2 regions of the Mycobacterium sp. NGS61 genome follow, and region 2 is predicted to be linked to the other one. Evidence: predicted binding sites of a transcription regulator. Region 2 holds the regulator's gene; the other holds the start of a gene.
The links. Region 2 encodes LexA, which represses DNA repair genes until DNA is damaged. Its sites were predicted from a motif close to CGAACANNTGTTCG; they were not measured.

Region 1: AC5Y3Z_RS04055 (error-prone DNA polymerase) is a predicted target of LexA. The motif match lies at 5,260-5,273, and genes of this name have one in related genera.

What each region holds. Positions count from the first base shown of each region.
Region 1 is NZ_JCALCL010000001.1:842,066-850,386, forward strand. It holds gene AC5Y3Z_RS04040 (sterol desaturase family protein) at 1-49, opposite strand, end outside; gene AC5Y3Z_RS04045 (sensor histidine kinase) at 147-1,322, shown strand; gene AC5Y3Z_RS04050 (response regulator) at 1,319-1,993, shown strand; gene AC5Y3Z_RS04055 (error-prone DNA polymerase) at 1,953-5,246, opposite strand; gene AC5Y3Z_RS04060 (wax ester/triacylglycerol synthase domain-containing protein) at 5,487-6,731, shown strand; gene otsB (trehalose-phosphatase) at 6,767-7,879, shown strand; gene AC5Y3Z_RS04070 (APC family permease) at 7,907-8,321, shown strand, end outside.
Region 2 is NZ_JCALCL010000013.1:31,336-39,656, reverse strand. It holds gene sthA (Si-specific NAD(P)(+) transhydrogenase) at 1-1,104, shown strand, start outside; gene AC5Y3Z_RS22055 (trypsin-like serine peptidase) at 1,108-1,827, opposite strand; gene AC5Y3Z_RS22050 (proteasome assembly chaperone family protein) at 1,975-2,952, shown strand; gene AC5Y3Z_RS22045 (alpha/beta fold hydrolase) at 2,992-4,017, shown strand; gene AC5Y3Z_RS22040 (peroxynitrite isomerase) at 4,045-4,530, opposite strand; gene nrdR (transcriptional regulator NrdR) at 4,541-5,002, opposite strand; gene AC5Y3Z_RS22030 (LysM peptidoglycan-binding domain-containing protein) at 5,121-5,627, opposite strand; gene lexA (transcriptional repressor LexA) at 5,921-6,637, shown strand; gene AC5Y3Z_RS22020 (LGFP repeat-containing protein) at 6,647-8,321, opposite strand, start outside.

The DNA.
Region 1 (8,321 bases), on a different contig from region 2:
GCACGAAGGCGGGAACCGTCGCGAGGATCAGCATGGTGGTGGCTTGCATGCCGCCACGCTATGAACAATCGATCGGCCAGACATCGCGCACCGGAGCGATTGCGCATCCCTCTCGTGGGGGATGCGCAGCGGTAGTGTGGCCTCCCATGGCCCGCACCGCCGACCTGCCGCTGGAACAGGTGCGCCGGTCGTTGACGCGTCAATCGCTGCTGGTGGGGGTGATCGCCGCCGCGGTCGACGTCACCTATTTTCTGGTCTCGGGGATCTACGGCGAAGCGCCGGTTGCCGCGACGGCAGTGGCGGGGCTGCTGGCGGCGGCAGACCTGGCCCTGGCCGGTCCGCCCGCCTCGGTGGCCCTGGTCGCCGTGACGCAGGTCGTGACCAGGTTGCTGGCGTGCCTGTTGCTCTACCACCACGGCCGGGCCACCGGTGTCAGCGATATCGGCATCCTGGTGGCCGGGTTCCGCGCCGGCGCCTGGTTGTCCACTCGGGTTTCGCTGGTGATCGTTCCGCTGTTGGTGGGGGCGGTGGGATGGGCGGCGATCCTCAATGCAGCCGGCCGAGACGACTGGCGGCTGCTGGTGATCATCGCCGGGTCCAACGGGTTCGTGCCCTGGCTGGTGGGCCGGTACACCGCGACCGGGGGCATCTACGTCACCGAACTCGAACAGCGCGACCGGTTGCGTGCTCAGGAGCAGCGCCTCGCGCTGGAACGGGCACTGACCGACGAGCGCGAAGCCATCGCGCGCGACCTGCATGACGTGATCTCCCATCACGTCAGCGCCATCGGCGTGCACGCCGGTGCGGCCCGGATCGCCTTGGCGGGCGGCCAGCCCGCGGTCACCGAATCCCTGTCGGCGGTGGAATCCTCCAGCCGGGCCGCGATGGTGGATCTGCGCCGCCAGCTCGACCTGCTGCACGGCCGACACGACGCCGGCGACCGCCAGCCCGGCCTGGGCGGTATCGACGAACTCGTCGAGTCGGTGGGCAGGGCGGGCCTTACGGTCGAACTCGTGCTGCCCACCGACCCGCTGGTCTTGCCGCCGTCACTGGACGTGACGGTGTATCGGATCGTGCAGGAACTCCTCACCAACGCGCTGCGCCACGGCGATGGCACCGCCCGTCTGGAGGTGCGCCGGGCCGGTGCACGGCTCGAGATTGTGCAAACCAATCCCATTGCTGTGCAACCTTATTCCGGTGATTCGCTGCATCATGGCCTGGACGGGATCCGGCGCCGCGCCGAGTTGTTCGGCGGCAGGCTGGAATGCGGTGGCCAGAACGAATGGCGCGCCATGGTGTCGCTGCCGATCGCGACGCCATGACCATCCGCGTGCTGATCGCCGACGATCATGCGGTGTTCCGTGCCGGACTACGCGCCATCATCGACGCGCATCCCGACACCTCGTGCGTCGCCGATGTCGGCGACGGGCGCACCGCGATCGAGCAGACGTTGCGACTTCGTCCCGACGTGTGCGTGCTCGATGTGCGGATGCCCAAACTCGACGGGATCGCGGCCATCGCCCCGATCGTCTCGGCCGGCGACACCCGGGTGCTGATGTTGACCACCTACGACAGCGAGACGGTGCTGGCGCAGGCACTGCAGGCCGGGGCCAGTGGCTTCCTGCTGAAATCCCTTCCGCCGGAGGAACTTGTGGGCGCCATCCGGATCGTGGCGCGCGGCGACTCCGTCATCGATCCCGCGATGACCCGCCGACTGGCCGCCCGGGTCGCGGACTCGCTGGCACCGGTGCCCACTCCCGCCGCAGTGGCCTCCCTCACCGCCCGGGAGTACGAGGTGCTGTTGCTGGTCGCCGAGGCCCACAGCAACGCCGAGATCGCCGCGGAGTTGGTGGTCAGCGAGGAGACGGTCAAGACGCATGTGTCGCGCATCCTGGCCAAACTCGGTGTGCGCGACCGTATCCACGCGGTGGTGCTCGCGCACCAGCACAAACTCACCGGAAATCCCGGGACTTCGAGCCCACCGCCAAAGTGATGCGGCCGATCCGATCGGCCACGACAGTGATTGCGCCGCTGGCGTTTTGGACCTGACCGCGGATCAGCAGCGCCGGCGCGGTGTGGGCCAGCTTGCGGTGGCGTTCCCACACCCCCGGTGTGCACAGCACGTTGATCATGCCCGTCTCGTCCTCGAGGTTGACGAACGTCACCCCCCGGGCGGTGCCGGGCCGCTGCCGATGGGTCACCGCGCCGGCGACCAGCACCCGGTCCCCGTCGGGCACCTCCCCCAATGCGGCGGCGGGCACCACCCCCAGTGCGTCGAGGTCGGCCCGCAGGAACTGCGTCGGATAGCTGTCCGGGGAGACGCCGGTGGCCCACACGTCGGCAGCCGCCAGCTCCAGTTCGCTCATTCCGGGCAGCGCGGGGATGTGTGAGGACGAGCCGACGCCGGGCAACCGGTCCGGCCGTTGGGTGGCCGCGGCCCCGGCCGCCCACAACCCTTCACGCCGGGACATCCCGAAACAGCCCAGCGCGCCGGCCGTCGCCAGCGCTTCGGTCTGCGGGACGCTCAATTGCAGTCGAGTGGTCAGGTCCAGCAGGGAGATGAACGGGCCGTTGGTTTTTCGCTCGTCGACCAGTTTCTCAGCCAGGTCTTCGCCGATGTGGCGGACCGCCCCCAGCCCCAACCGGACCTCCAGCCCGGCGTTCTCCAGCGTCGCGAAAGCCAGGCTGGCATTCACGTCTGGACCGTGCACCAGCACGCCGTGCCGGCGCGCGTCAGCCACCAGCGACTGCGACGAATAGAAACCCATCGGCTGGGCGCGCAGCAACGCCGCACAGAACGCCGCCGGGTGGTGCAGCTTGAACCACGACGAGTAGAACACCAGCGACGCGAAGGACAGCGCGTGACTTTCCGGGAAACCGAAGTTGGCGAACGCCTCCAGCTTTTCGTAGGTCCGCTCGATCACCTCGTCCGGCGCCCCGTGCAAGGTGCGCATGCCGTCGTAAAACCGGTCGCGCAGCCGTCGCATGCGTTCGGTGGAGCGCTTGGAGCCCATGGCGCGCCGCAACTGGTCGGCTTCGGCGGCCGAGAAGCCGGCGCAGTCGACCGCCAGCTGCATCAGCTGTTCCTGGAAAAGCGGTACTCCCAACGTTTTACGCAATGCCGGTTCCATCGACGGGTGATCGTAGACGACCGGGTCGACACCGTTGCGACGTTTGATGTAGGGATGCACCGACCCGCCCTGGATGGGCCCGGGCCGGATCAGCGCGACTTCTACCACCAGGTCGTAGAAGACCCGCGGCCGCAGCCGCGGCAGCGTAGCCATCTGCGCGCGCGACTCCACCTGGAACACGCCCACCGAATCGGCCCGCGACAGCATCTCGTACACCGCCGGTTCGGAGAGATCGAGCCGGGCGAAGTCCACATTGATGCCTTTGTGCTCGGCCACCAGATCCCGCGCGTAGTGCAGCGCCGAGAGCATGCCCAGACCCAGCAGATCGAATTTCACCAAACCGATTGCCGCACAGTCGTCTTTGTCCCACTGCAACACACTGCGGTTCGCCATGCGCGCCCATTCCACCGGGCACACGTCGGCGATCGGGCGGTCGCAGATCACCATGCCGCCGGAATGGATACCCATGTGCCGCGGCAGGTTCCGGATCTGGTTGGCCAGGTCCACCACCTGCTCGGGAATGCCCTCGATATCGGCGGGCTGCCCCGACCAGTGACTGATCTGCTTGCTCCACGCGTCCTGCTGTCCCTGCGAGAAACCCAGCGCGCGCGCCATGTCGCGCACCGCACTGCGCGGCCGGTAGGTGATGACGTTGGCTACCTGGGCGGCATAATCCCGGCCGTACTTGTCGTAGACGTACTGGATGACTTTTTCGCGCTGGTCGGACTCGATGTCGATGTCGATGTCGGGCGGGCCGTCGCGGGCGGGCGAGAGGAAGCGCTCGAACAGCAAATCGTTGGCTATCGGGTCGACAGCGGTCACCCCGAGGGCGTAACAGACCGCGGAATTGGCCGCCGATCCCCTGCCCTGACACAGGATGTCGTTTTCTCGACAGAACCGGGTGATGTCGTCCACCACCAGGAAGTAACCCGGAAAACTCAGTCGGGCAATGATTTTCAGTTCGTGCTCGATCTGGTCGTATGCTCTTTTCGCCCGATCGGCCGGTCCGTAGCGATCGGCCGCACCCGCCATGGTCAGGGCGCGCAGCCAACTGTCCTCGGTGTGCCCTTCGGGTACGTCGAAGGGTGGCAGCTGCGGCGCGATCAATGCCAGCCCGAACGCGCACTGCTCGCCGAGTTCGGCGGCCGCGGTCACCGCGTCAGTGCCCCTAAAGGGCAAGTGCGCGAACAGCCGGGCCATTTCCTCACCGGAGCGCAGGTGTGAGCCGCCCAGTGGTGCCAGCCATCCCTCGGCGTCGTCCAGGGACTGCCGGGCCCGGATCGCACCCATCGCCATGGCCAGCCGGCGCCGGGACGGATCGGCGAAGTGCGCTCCGGTGGTGGCGACGACACCGACCCCGAAGTGCGGCGCCAGCCCGGCCAGCAGCGCATTGCGTTCGTCGTCGAGGGGTTGACCATGATGGGTCAGTTCGATGCTCACCCGATGTGCCCCGAACCGATCCACCAGGTCGGCCAACGCCAGCCGCGCCGCATCGGGTCCGGAGTCGGAGAGTGCTTGTCGCACAGAACCTTTCCGGCATCCGGTGAGAATGTGCCAGTGGCCGCCGGCGGCTTCGGTCAATGCGTCGAGGTCGTAACGCAGCTTGCCCTTCTCCCCGCCGGCCAGGTGTGCGGTGGCCAGTTGCCGCGACAGCCGCCGGTACCCTTCGGGACCTCGGGCCAGCACCAGCAGATGCGGCCCGGGCGGATCCGGTTGCTCGGTGCGCGCCTGGCAGCTCAGCGACAATTCCGCGCCGAACACCGTGCGCATGTCGAGTTCGACGGCCGCTTCAGCGAATCGCACCGCGCCGTACAGGCCGTTGTGGTCGGTCAGCGCCAGCGCCCACAGGTCCAGCCGGGCTGCCTCCTCCACCAACTCCTCCGGCGTGCTGGCCCCGTCGAGGAAGCTGTACGCCGAATGCGCATGCAATTCGGCATATGCGACCGACGACCGGCGCCGGCGCCCGTCCGATTTTGCTGAATACGATCCGCGCTTCTGCGACAACGGAGCATCACCAGCCGGCACAGCCGCGGCCGGCCGGCCCGCATGGCGCGGTTTGCCGTCGAGAACCCGCTCCATCTCCGACCAACTCGGCGGCCCGTTGTGCCATCCCACCGAACCAGTATATCGAACATCTGTTCGAGTGTCACGTCGTCGCCAACAGTTCGAAACCCGCACCGGAACACCTTTGGAACGCCGCCGAAACAATTTGCGAACATGACGCGCTACGGTGATATCGCCCCAGTTAAATACCTCTTTATCTGATAAACGCATTCTTAACCTGGCTGACCTACCGGCGTGCACATCCCCCTCGGATACTGGTACAACTGTTGCAGACATCGGTGGGGGCTTGGCATGACGACGACGACAATGGTGCACGTGGGACCGCTGCGGATCCCAGAACACGACCGGCACACAGATCTGGCGACGGGAGCGGTGGCCGTCATCCGCGGGACCAAGCCCGATCACACCGTCATCGAGAATTTGCTGAGCGAACGCATTCAGCCGGGTTCGGACGTCACCCCGCACCTGCAGCGGGTCGCCCTGCCTCCCCCCGGTGACGACGCCGAGCTGTTCCGGGCCATCGCCCACGCCCTGGAGCGGCCGCTGGAGCCCGGCCGCCCGCCGTGGGAGTGCTGGATCATCGAGCGCCTCGAGGGCAACCAGTGGGCAATCCTGCTGAAGATCCACCACGGCCTTGCGCGCGACCTCCCGCCGGCGCATCTGCTCACCCGGCTCTGCGACGACGGCGATCCCGTTGCCTTCACCGATGCCGTTGCCCGGCCTCCGGTTTCACCACCCGACGGCGACACCTGGTGGCAGTTGCCGTTCGGCGCGGTCAAGATCGCGGCACGGGTTGCCGCCGACGTCGCCGCCGCCGCGAGCACCTGGCCCGCGCCGGCCGGACCGGCGAACACACTGCGGCACTATCGCACGGTGCGCGTCCCCCGCGCCGCCGTCGACAGGTTGGCCCGCAAGTTCGGGGTGAGCACCAACGACGTCGCCGTCGCCGCGATCACCGAAAGCTTCCGCACCGTGCTGGTGAGCCGCGGTGAGCAACCCCGGGCGGACTCGCTGCGGGCCGTCGGCCCGACGCTGACCTACCTCCCCGTCGATCTCGAGGATCCCGTCCGGCAGCTGCAGGCGGTGCACGCCGGGTCGAGGCAGCAGGTCCAACCCCACCCAGCACGTTCACCACGGGCGCTGTACACCAACATCATTCAATCGGTGTCTCGGTTCCGCAAACACGATGCGGTGACGTTGAGCACTGGGGCGCCCGGACCACGGCACCGGTTGCAGTTGCTGGGTCAACCACTGCAGCGCCTGCTGCCGGTCCCACCGACCGGGCCGCAACTCAGCACCGGGGTCGCAGTGCTGAGCTACGCCGACGATCTGATCTTCGGTGTCACCGCCGAATACCAGGCGGCCGCCCAGCTGGAGCAGCTTGCCGCCGGCATCGAACAGGGTACGACGCGTCTGCTGGCGCTCGGCCGGAGCTCGGTGCTGCCGTTCGAACGCCCACGCAAAAGGCCTTCGGTTCCCAGCGCCGCGGTCCGGTGGCGGCCGTCCGCGCCACCGGCGCGAGTGCGCCGCCACTGACCCGACCGGCAACCCCCTCGTGAGAGGGTGGGTACATGCCGGTCACCATCGACCCGCGACGCATCGACGCGGTCCTCTTCGACACGGACCTGCCGCTCGCTGAATCGGTACTGAACGACATGCGTGAGGCGGGCGTTCGCACCGCTACCTACACGCCGAACCCCGTGATCGAGTCGGCCGAGCGACTGGCCGTGCCGCGGGGTAGATGTGCTGTTGTCGCATCCGACGCCTCCCGGGTCAATGTCGCGCGGGACGCGGGGTTCGCGCTCGTGATCGGATTTGGCCGCGACGCGATACCCGGAGCCGACGCCGTTGTCGCCGACCTCGCCGAGATAGCCGTGCGCAAGGGGGACCGGCGCATGTCCGAGTTGGCGGACGCACTGCGGGCCATCGGCGAGATCACCGTCAGCCGACCCGCGGTGTTCTTCGACTTCGACGGCACGCTGTCAGAGATCGTGAACGACCCGGATACGGCCGAGCCGGCCCCCGGTGCATCCGAAGCACTGCAACATCTGGCCGCCCGTTGTCCGGTCGCGGTGCTCAGCGGCCGCGACCTCGCCGATGTCGCCCGGCGCGTGGGCCTGCCCGGCATCTGGTACGCGGGCAGCCACGGATTCGAACTGACGGCGCCCGACGGCACCCACCACCAGAACGAGGAAGCGGCAGCGGCCATCCCGGTGCTCGAGCAAGCCGCCGCCCAGCTGCGGGACAAACTCGGCGACATCCCCGGAGTCACGGTGGAGCACAAGCGCTTCGGGGTCGCCGTGCACTACCGCAACGCCGCGCGCGACCGGATCGGCGACGTGGCGGCCGCGGTCCGCACCGCCGGTCAACGCGACGCGCTGCGCGTGACAACGGGACGTGAAGTCATCGAGTTGCGCCCGGACCTGGACTGGGACAAGGGCCGGACATTGCGGTGGGTGATCGATCATCTGCACGAGGCAGGATCCGGACCGTTGGTGCCGATCTACCTCGGCGACGACATCACCGACGAGGACGCCTTCGACGCGGTGCGCGATGACGGCATCCCGATTGTGGTGCGGCACAACGACGACGGGGATCGCGCCACCGCCGCCCGGTATGCCCTGGACAGTCCCGCACAGGTTGCCGAGTTCACCGACGAACTGGCTCGCCGACTCGGCTGTTGACGGGTCAGTGTCGTAGGAACAGGGAGGGTGGGCATCAGCAAGCTCGGCTTCTGGAGCATTGTCATGCTCGGGATCAACGCGATCATCGGAGCCGGCATCTTCCTGACTCCGGGCGCGGTGATCCGGCTCGCGGGACCGTTGGCGCCGCTGGCCTACCTGCTGGCCGGTCTGTTCGTCGGGGTAATGGCGGTCGTCTTCGCCACGGCTGCCCGTTACGTCAAAACCAACGGCGCGTCCTACGCCTACACCACAGCCGCCTTCGGGCAGCGGATCGGCATCTACGTCGGCGTCACCCATGCCGTGGTGGCATCCATAGCCTGGGGCGTCCTGGCGTCGTTGTTCGTCGCGACACTGCTGAAAGTGGTTTTCCCCCATGAAAATTGGGCTAACGACAGTCAACTGTTCAGCGTCAAGACGTTGACGTTCCTCATTTTCATGCTGG
Region 2 (8,321 bases):
CAGCTGATGCGCAACCGTATCGACCTGGTCCTGGGCCACGGCCGATTCATCGACCCGCACACCGTGCTGGTGGAGGAAGACGCGCAGGGCGAGCGGGTCACGGTCAGCGGCGACTACATCGTCATCGCCACCGGCACCAAACCGGTGCGCCCGTCCGGGGTCGAGTTCGACGAGAGCCGGGTGCTGGACTCCGACGGCATCCTCGATCTGCGTTCGCTGCCCGCCTCCATGGTGGTCGTCGGCGCCGGCGTGATCGGCATCGAGTACGCGTCGATGTTCGCGGCGCTGGGCACCAAGGTGACGGTGGTGGAGAAGCGCGACACCATGCTGGACTTCTGCGACCCGGAGATCGTCGAAGCGCTGAAGTTCCATCTGCGCGACCTGGCGGTCACCTTCCGCTTCGGCGAGGAGGTCACCGCCGTCGACGTCGGCTCCTCGGGCACCGTCACCACCCTGGGCAGCGGCAAGCAGATACCCGCCGAGACCGTGATGTATTCCGCCGGCCGGGAAGGACAGACCGCCAGCCTCGGCCTGGAGAACGCGGGACTCGAAACCGACCATCGCGGAAGGATTTTCGTCGACGACCAGTTCCAGACGAAGGTCGAACACATCTATGCGGTGGGCGATGTAATCGGCTTCCCGGCGCTGGCGGCGACCTCGATGGACCAGGGTCGGCTGGCCGCCTACCACGCGTTCGGGGAACCGACCGACGGCATCACTGCGCTGCAGCCGATCGGGATCTATTCCATCCCGGAGATCTCCTACGTCGGCGCCACCGAGGTGGACCTGACCAAGGAATCCATCCCCTACGAGGTAGGTGTGTGCCGGTACCGCGAACTGGCTCGCGGCCAGATCGCCGGCGACTCCTACGGCATGCTCAAGTTGCTGGTGTCCACCCGCGACCGCAAGATTCTCGGCGCGCACATCTTCGGCACCAGCGCCACCGAGATGGTGCACATCGGGCAGGCGGTCATGGGGTGCGGTGGAACCGTCGACTACCTGGTCGACGCCGTCTTCAACTACCCGACGTTCTCCGAGGCCTACAAGGTCGCCGCGCTGGACGTGACCAACAAGATGCGCGCGCTCAGCCAGTTCTTGCGGTAAATCTCAGCAGTGGTCGTCGTAGTCGGTTGGTGCGACGTCGCCGGGACCGCGGGCTTCGGCGCGGGCGAGCAGTTGTGCGATGTTCTCGTCGAAAGGCGCGCTGTAGGAGAGGTTTTCGGTGCATCCGCCACCCTCCAGACCGCCGACCACCCCGACGACCTTCGACCCGTCGACCCAGGGCGCGCCGCTCGTTCCGCCGACCAGCCCGGCACACGGCAACGAGGGGAATCCGCTCCCGGTGACGCCGGAGGTGCCCTGGCAGCCGATGGGACCGCCACCCACGCCCGCGGGATAGCCCGTGACACTCACCCGGGTGCCCGGCAGCGGGGAGGTCCCCAGGCTCAGGGCCGCGCCGGCACGGCCCTCCACCGTCCCGCGCGCACCGCTCACCCGGGCGATCGCGTAGTCCGCGCGCGGGTCCCGGCTGCCAGTCCAGCGTCGGTCGAAGTACACCGCGTCGACCGTCCAGACGTCGGCGGGCCCGGGGGCACCACTGAAACCCGGAACGAAGGTCGTCTTCGTCGGGCCCAGCAGGCAATGCGCAGCGGTCAGCACGAGGTCACCGCTCGCCGAGTGCAGTACCGAACCGCTGCACCCGTGCCGATTGCCGCCGTCCCGGAAAACCGCACCCACCCGCGGGTCCGGCGCCACATGAGCGCCCTCGTGCGCGGCGCAGGACGCAAGAATCACCGCCAGGCTGATCGTTGCCGTCACTGCGCGCATCGGTCCCATCCTGCCCGACCGGAGGGGACCGGCAAGCGAATAGAAACCGGTCCGACTGCGTTCTGAGAGATGCGGCGTCGATTGAGGAAGACTGGTTAGGGCAACCTAGAGAGGCCCGCGCGCGAATCCCGGAAGGAGGCACGCTCAATGTCCGACCATCACGACCCAGGCGAGGCGCAGGAATACCAGCCCGGACAACCCGGCATGTACGAGCTGGAGTTCCCGGCACCTCAGTTATCGGCATCCGACGGCCGCGGTCCGGTGCTGGTCCACGCCCTGGAGGGGTTCTCCGACGCCGGTCACGCGATTCGGCTTGCCGCCGCCCACCTCAAAGAGGTGCTGGACACCGAACTGGTCGCATCATTCGCGATCGACGAGCTGCTGGACTACCGCTCCCGGCGGCCGATGATGACCTTCAAGACCGACCACTTCACCAAGTACGACGATCCCGAATTAAGCCTGTACGCGCTGCGCGACAGCGTCGGGACCCCGTTTCTGCTGCTGGCCGGCATGGAACCGGACCTGAAGTGGGAGCGGTTCATCACCGCGGTGCGACTGCTGGCCGAACGCCTGGGCGTGCGGCAGACGATCGGCCTGGGCACTGTTCCGATGGCCGTCCCCCACACCCGGCCCGTCACGATGACCGCACACTCGAACAACGCCGAGCTGATCGCCGACTTCCAGCCGTGGATTTCCGAGATCCAGGTCCCGGGTAGCGCGTCCAACCTGCTGGAATACCGGATGGCGCAACACGGCCACGAGGTGGTCGGCTTCACCGTGCACGTCCCGCACTACCTCACCCAGACTGATTACCCGGCCGCCGCGCAGGCTCTGCTCGAGCAGGTGGCGAAGACGGGATCGCTGGATCTGCCGGTGGAGGCGCTGGCCGAGGCGGCCGCTGAGATCCGGACCAAGATCGACGAACAGGTCCAGGCGAGCGCGGAAGTCGCTCAAGTGGTGACCGCGCTCGAGCGCCAGTACGATGCGTTCATCGACGCTCAGGAAAACAGATCCTTGCTGGCACGTGACGAGGAACTGCCCAGCGGCGACGAGCTGGGCGCCGAGTTCGAGCGCTTTCTGGCTCAGCAGGCGGAGAAGAAGCACGACGACGACGATTCGAGTTAGTCCCGAACGCCTTAACGGCCCGACGACGAGGTTGGCGACATGACCGAGCGAAAACGCAATCTTCGCCCGGTGCGGGAAGTGACCACCCCGTCGCTGCAGTTCCGCACCATCCACGGCTACAAGCGGGCGTTCCGGATCGCCGGATCCGGCCCGGCGATCCTGCTGATCCACGGCATCGGCGACAACTCCACGACGTGGACCGGTATCCACGCCAAACTGGCCCAGCGGTTCACCGTCATCGCCCCAGATCTGTTGGGCCACGGCAAATCTGACAAACCGCGCGCCGACTACTCAGCCGCGGCGTACGCCAACGGCATGCGCGACCTGCTCAGCGTGCTGGACATCGAGCGGGTCACCATCATCGGCCACTCGCTGGGCGGTGGGGTGGCCATGCAGTTCGCCTACCAGTTCCCCCATCTGGTCGAGCGCCTGATCCTGGTGGGCGCCGGGGGCGTCACCAAGGACGTCAACATCGCGTTGCGGTTCGCGTCGCTGCCGATGGGCGCCGAGGCGCTGGCGCTGCTGCGCCTGCCGCTGGTGCTGCCGGCGGTGCAGTTGCTGGGCCGGTTGGCGGGTCTGGCGCTCGGGTCGACGGCTATCGGCCAGGATCTGCCGAACATGCTGCGGATATTGGACGATCTCCCGGAGCCGACCGCTTCGGCGGCGTTCACCCGCACCCTGCGGGCGGTCGTCGACTGGCGCGGCCAGATCGTCACCATGCTGGACCGATGTTATTTGACCCAGGCGATTCCGGTGCAGATCATCTGGGGCCGCAAGGACTCGGTCATCCCGGTCCAGCACGCGTACATGGCGCACGCCGCAATGCCGGGGTCCCAACTCGAAATCTTCGAGAACGCCGCGCACTTTCCGTTTCACGACGACCCGGCCCGCTTCCTCGACCTCGTCCAGCGCTTCATCGACACCACCGCGCCCCCCGACTACGACCAGGCCGCGCTGCGCGAGTTGCTTCGCACCGGCGGCGGCGAGGGAACCGTGAGCGGTCCGACTGACACCCGGGTGGCCGTGCTCAACGCGATGGGTGCCGACGAGCGCAGCGCCACCTGAGTTCGCGTCCGCGAGCCGGCGCGGCTGTCACAGCTGTCGGCGCAGCGTGGCGGACAGATGGTGTTGCAGGGGTTGCCCGACCGCACCCATCTGCAGCGAGTACGACAGCTCGTCCCCCGCGATCCGCAACGACCGCCCCAGGGCGCTGACCTCTTTGGCCGTCGGCGTCAGTCCGATACTGGTTGTCGCCACATCGATTTCGATGACGTCACCGGTCACCGAGTAGGTGCCGACCGCTATTTCGGTGATGCCGCTGGGATGGGCCAGCACCAGCTCCACGTGACCGGGCTGCGGTACCCGAAGATAGCCCGTCTCGGCATGCAACGGCTTGCCGTCGGCGGGGGCCTTGGTCTTCTGTCCATAGCTCAGGAAGGGCTTGCCGACGTGGGCGAAGACAACCTCTTCGAGGTATTCGAAAGGCTGGATCGTCGGATACTCCCCCGCGCCCCGGCCCACCCAGGTACCTAACAACGGCGCCAGCGCATGCAGATCAGGATGTAGTTCGGCGCCCATCGGGGTGCGGTCAGCCGGACGTCGAAACGTTGCGGTGCGCGCGCAGCGCCTCGATCTCGCGCTCGAAATCGTCGGCCGACGAGAAGGACCGGTAGACGGAGGCGAACCGCAGGTAGGCCACCTCGTCGAGGTCGCGCAGCGGTCCCAGAATGGCCAGGCCGACCTCGTTGCTGGGGACCTCGGGGCCGGCGGCACGCACCGCGTCCTCCACCTGCTGGGCAAGTAAATTCAGCGCATCGTCGTCAACCTGGCGCCCCTGACAGGCCCGGCGGACGCCACTGATCACCTTCTCGCGACTGAAGGGCTCGGTGACGCCGCTGCGCTTGACCACGGCCAACACCGCGGTCTCCACCGTCGTGAACCGGCGTCCGCATTCCGGGCACGAGCGACGACGGCGAATCGCCTGGCCCTCATCGGTTTCTCGCGAGTCGATCACCCGCGAATCGGGATGCCGGCAGAACGGGCAGTGCAAGAGCCGCTCCTTTGCCGTACCGACTGGTATCCGGGTAGAAGAACACCCCGACAGTACCTGCGTGCTCCGTAGCGGGCCAACGCTGACCCGGGCAACCACCGATCGGGCGGGTGCTCGCTCAGCCGATCGGGGCGATCAGGGTCTGACCCGCCGAGACCGCACTGGAATCCAGTGCGTTCAGGTCGCGAATCCGTTCCACGACGTCGCGCACCGGCGCGCCGGGCGCCACCCGGGCAGCGAGGTCTTGCAACGACTCCCCCGGTTCCACCCGCACGACCGCCAGGGCGGCGGGCACCTGCGGCGCCGACTCGGCCGCGCCGTCGTTGACCATGCTGCCGAAGTTCGCCATCAGCCCCAGCCACACGGTGATGACGCCCGCAAGCAGGGCCAGTCCGATCGTGGTGGCCACGCTCACCGGGCGTCTGCGATGTGCGACCGTCGAGCGCGTGACGCCGGTGCCGTAGTAGCGAACGGGCGCCACACCCGGGCGTGCGGGCCCCGGTCTGCTGGATCCACCCTGGCCGGCGCGGTACGAGGGATATTGGCGCACCGGCCGCCCAACAGGCCTGTTCAGGTGGCCCTGCGTGTTCCCGCTGCGGTGCGGACCCGCGTAGATGAGTGTCATGCCGTTCCCTCCGGTCGACTACTTATCGCTCGTGTGTTCGACCATAGTCGCTCACGTGTTCGAAACCCGAACATTTGAGCGACGCGTGTCGCACGAGCAAAACGGTAGACCTCACCACCGACAAGGATTTGTCGGTGCAACCAGCTGGGTGACTATCAGATACCCCGACCACGCGGAAGTTACACACTTGTGATTCACTTTATTTCCGCAGATTTCGGCTGTGGTCTGGGCGATGACACGCCCGGTCGAACACATGTTTGAATTTTGAGCCTGGTGCGGTTACATTCAGATCCATGAGCGACAGCAACGACACCGCGGCCGGTTTCGGCCCGGGTAGTGCGAAAGCGACACAAGGCCGGCCACCTGCGGCCGATGTAACGCTGACCGAGCGGCAGCGCACCATCCTCGAGGTCATCCGTACCTCGGTGACAACGCGGGGCTATCCGCCGAGTATCCGCGAGATCGGCGACGCGGTGGGCCTGACGTCCACCTCGTCGGTCGCCCACCAGTTACGCACCCTGGAGCGCAAAGGCTATCTGCGGCGCGACCCGAATCGCCCGCGCGCCGTCGACGTGCGCGGTGCCGACGATGCGGCAGTGCCCCGTACCGATGTCATCGGCTCGGACGCCCTGCCGGAACCCACTTTCGTCCCGGTCTTGGGGCGCATTGCCGCCGGCGGCCCGATCCTGGCTGAGGAAGCCGTCGAAGACGTGTTCCCGTTGCCCCGCGAGCTGGTGGGCGAAGGGACGCTGTTCCTGCTCAAGGTGGTGGGTGAGTCGATGGTCGAGGCCGCCATCTGCGACGGCGACTGGGTCGTCGTCCGCCAGCAGAATGTCGCTGACAACGGCGACATCGTCGCGGCGATGATCGACGGCGAGGCCACTGTGAAGACGTTCAAGCGAGCGGGCGGTCAAGTGTGGCTGATGCCGCACAACCCCGCGTTCGATCCGATTCCCGGCAACGATGCGATCGTGCTCGGCAAGGTCGTCACCGTGATTCGCAAGGTGTAGCGCGCATCCTCAATCGGCTCTGACGAAACCGTTGGCGCGCGCGGCGTCTTCGTTGGCGAACCAGATCTCGGCCAGGGTGTCGTGGTACAGCGCGCTGGTGGGCGTGTAGTACAGCCCGAACCGGGCACTGGCCTTGATGGGATAGCCGTCCGGCGCCCGGTACGGGTCGTCGTCGAGCGGCAGATGGATGGTCGGGCGCACCGCGGCGCTGCCTGCTGGCGCGGCGGTCGGCGCTTGGACCTGCGGGGCGGCCCCGAACGGCGTGTCAGGTTCCACGGCATACCCGGCCGGGTCCGCTGCGGCATGTCGACCCTTTCGCAGCTCGGGAACCGCGACGGCATCCGGCGGTGAGGCGAGATCGGGTGACTCGTCGTCCGCATTGCGCCCCGGCTCGGTCACCGGGTAAAACGCGTCCGCATAATCCTCGCTGGACGGCCGGGCCGGCTCCGTTTCCGGGTACTCCACGAACTCCGGGGGTTCCGGGCTCTCCTGAACGTCCAGGGGTTCGGGCACTTCCTCGAACTCCGGCACGTCCGGGACCGGCAGGTACGGCGCATTCGTCTGCGGCACCGACACCTCCGGCGCGAAATCGTCCGGCGCGACTGTCTCCGGCACGACCGGCTCCTCCTCGGCGAGTTCACCAAGAGCGCCGCGCGACACGACGGGGATGGGCGTGGTGCCCACCGCGTCGGGGTCTTCCTCCTCGAACTCCGCCGACCCGTCCGGATCGAAATGCTCTTCGGCAACGTGGCCGTATTCGTCGTCGTCAACACCCTGCTCGGAGCCGGCCTGCGGGACGGCCCCCGCTCTGGACCAGCTGACCCGGCCGGCGGTGGGGTCTGCGTCCGCCTCTGCCTCGACATGCTGGTCGACGGGCGGGAAACGCTCGGAACCGTAATCGATTTCCTCATGCGGCCAGCGGTCATCGGCACCGGGGTCGTATTCCACACCGAGGTCCCGGTCGCGGTCGTACACCGGCGCATCCGGTACTGCGGCGCGGCGCCGACGCAAACCCGACACCACCAACACCGTCATCAGCACCAGCAGCAGCAAAGGAATGGCCGCGATCAGCCACCACCAGTGGAAGGTGAACTTCTTGCCCGCGGGCGCCGACGCCGAATTACTTGGGGTGTTCTGCCCCGACACCTGCAGGCCGGACAGCAGCGGCGCGAGGTTGGCCGGGTCGGTAGTGAACGTGTTCTTGGCGCGGTTCCACGAGATCTTGCCGCCGGTGAACTTCTGCGACACCACGTCGCCGTCCACCGTCTGGTCAGCGACCGGGGCGCCGAGCTTGCCGGTGGCCCCCTTGAGCTTGTCCCAGGCGGCTTTCATGGCTCCGCGCACGACGAAAGCGCCGTGTTCGGGCGTCCAGAAGATCACCGGCTTGTCAGCTGCGGAGAACACAGCGACACGGCTGGCGGGCGTGATGCCGCCGTCGGCCTCGTTGGCGACCGGAAAGCCCAGGTCGCTGCTCACCGGACCACCGACTGCTTCGTACTTCTGCAGGATCGGCCCCTCGACCGCGTTGGCGCCGGTGGCCGGGCTGAAGAAGATCTTGCCGCCGTCGAACTCCTGGGCGATGCCGTCCCCGCCGATCGGCGACTGACTACCCTTCTTGGCGCCCAGCGGTCCGGCAGCGCCACCTGCGGCGCGCCACGCCATGTTGATGGCGGCAGTGGGGTCG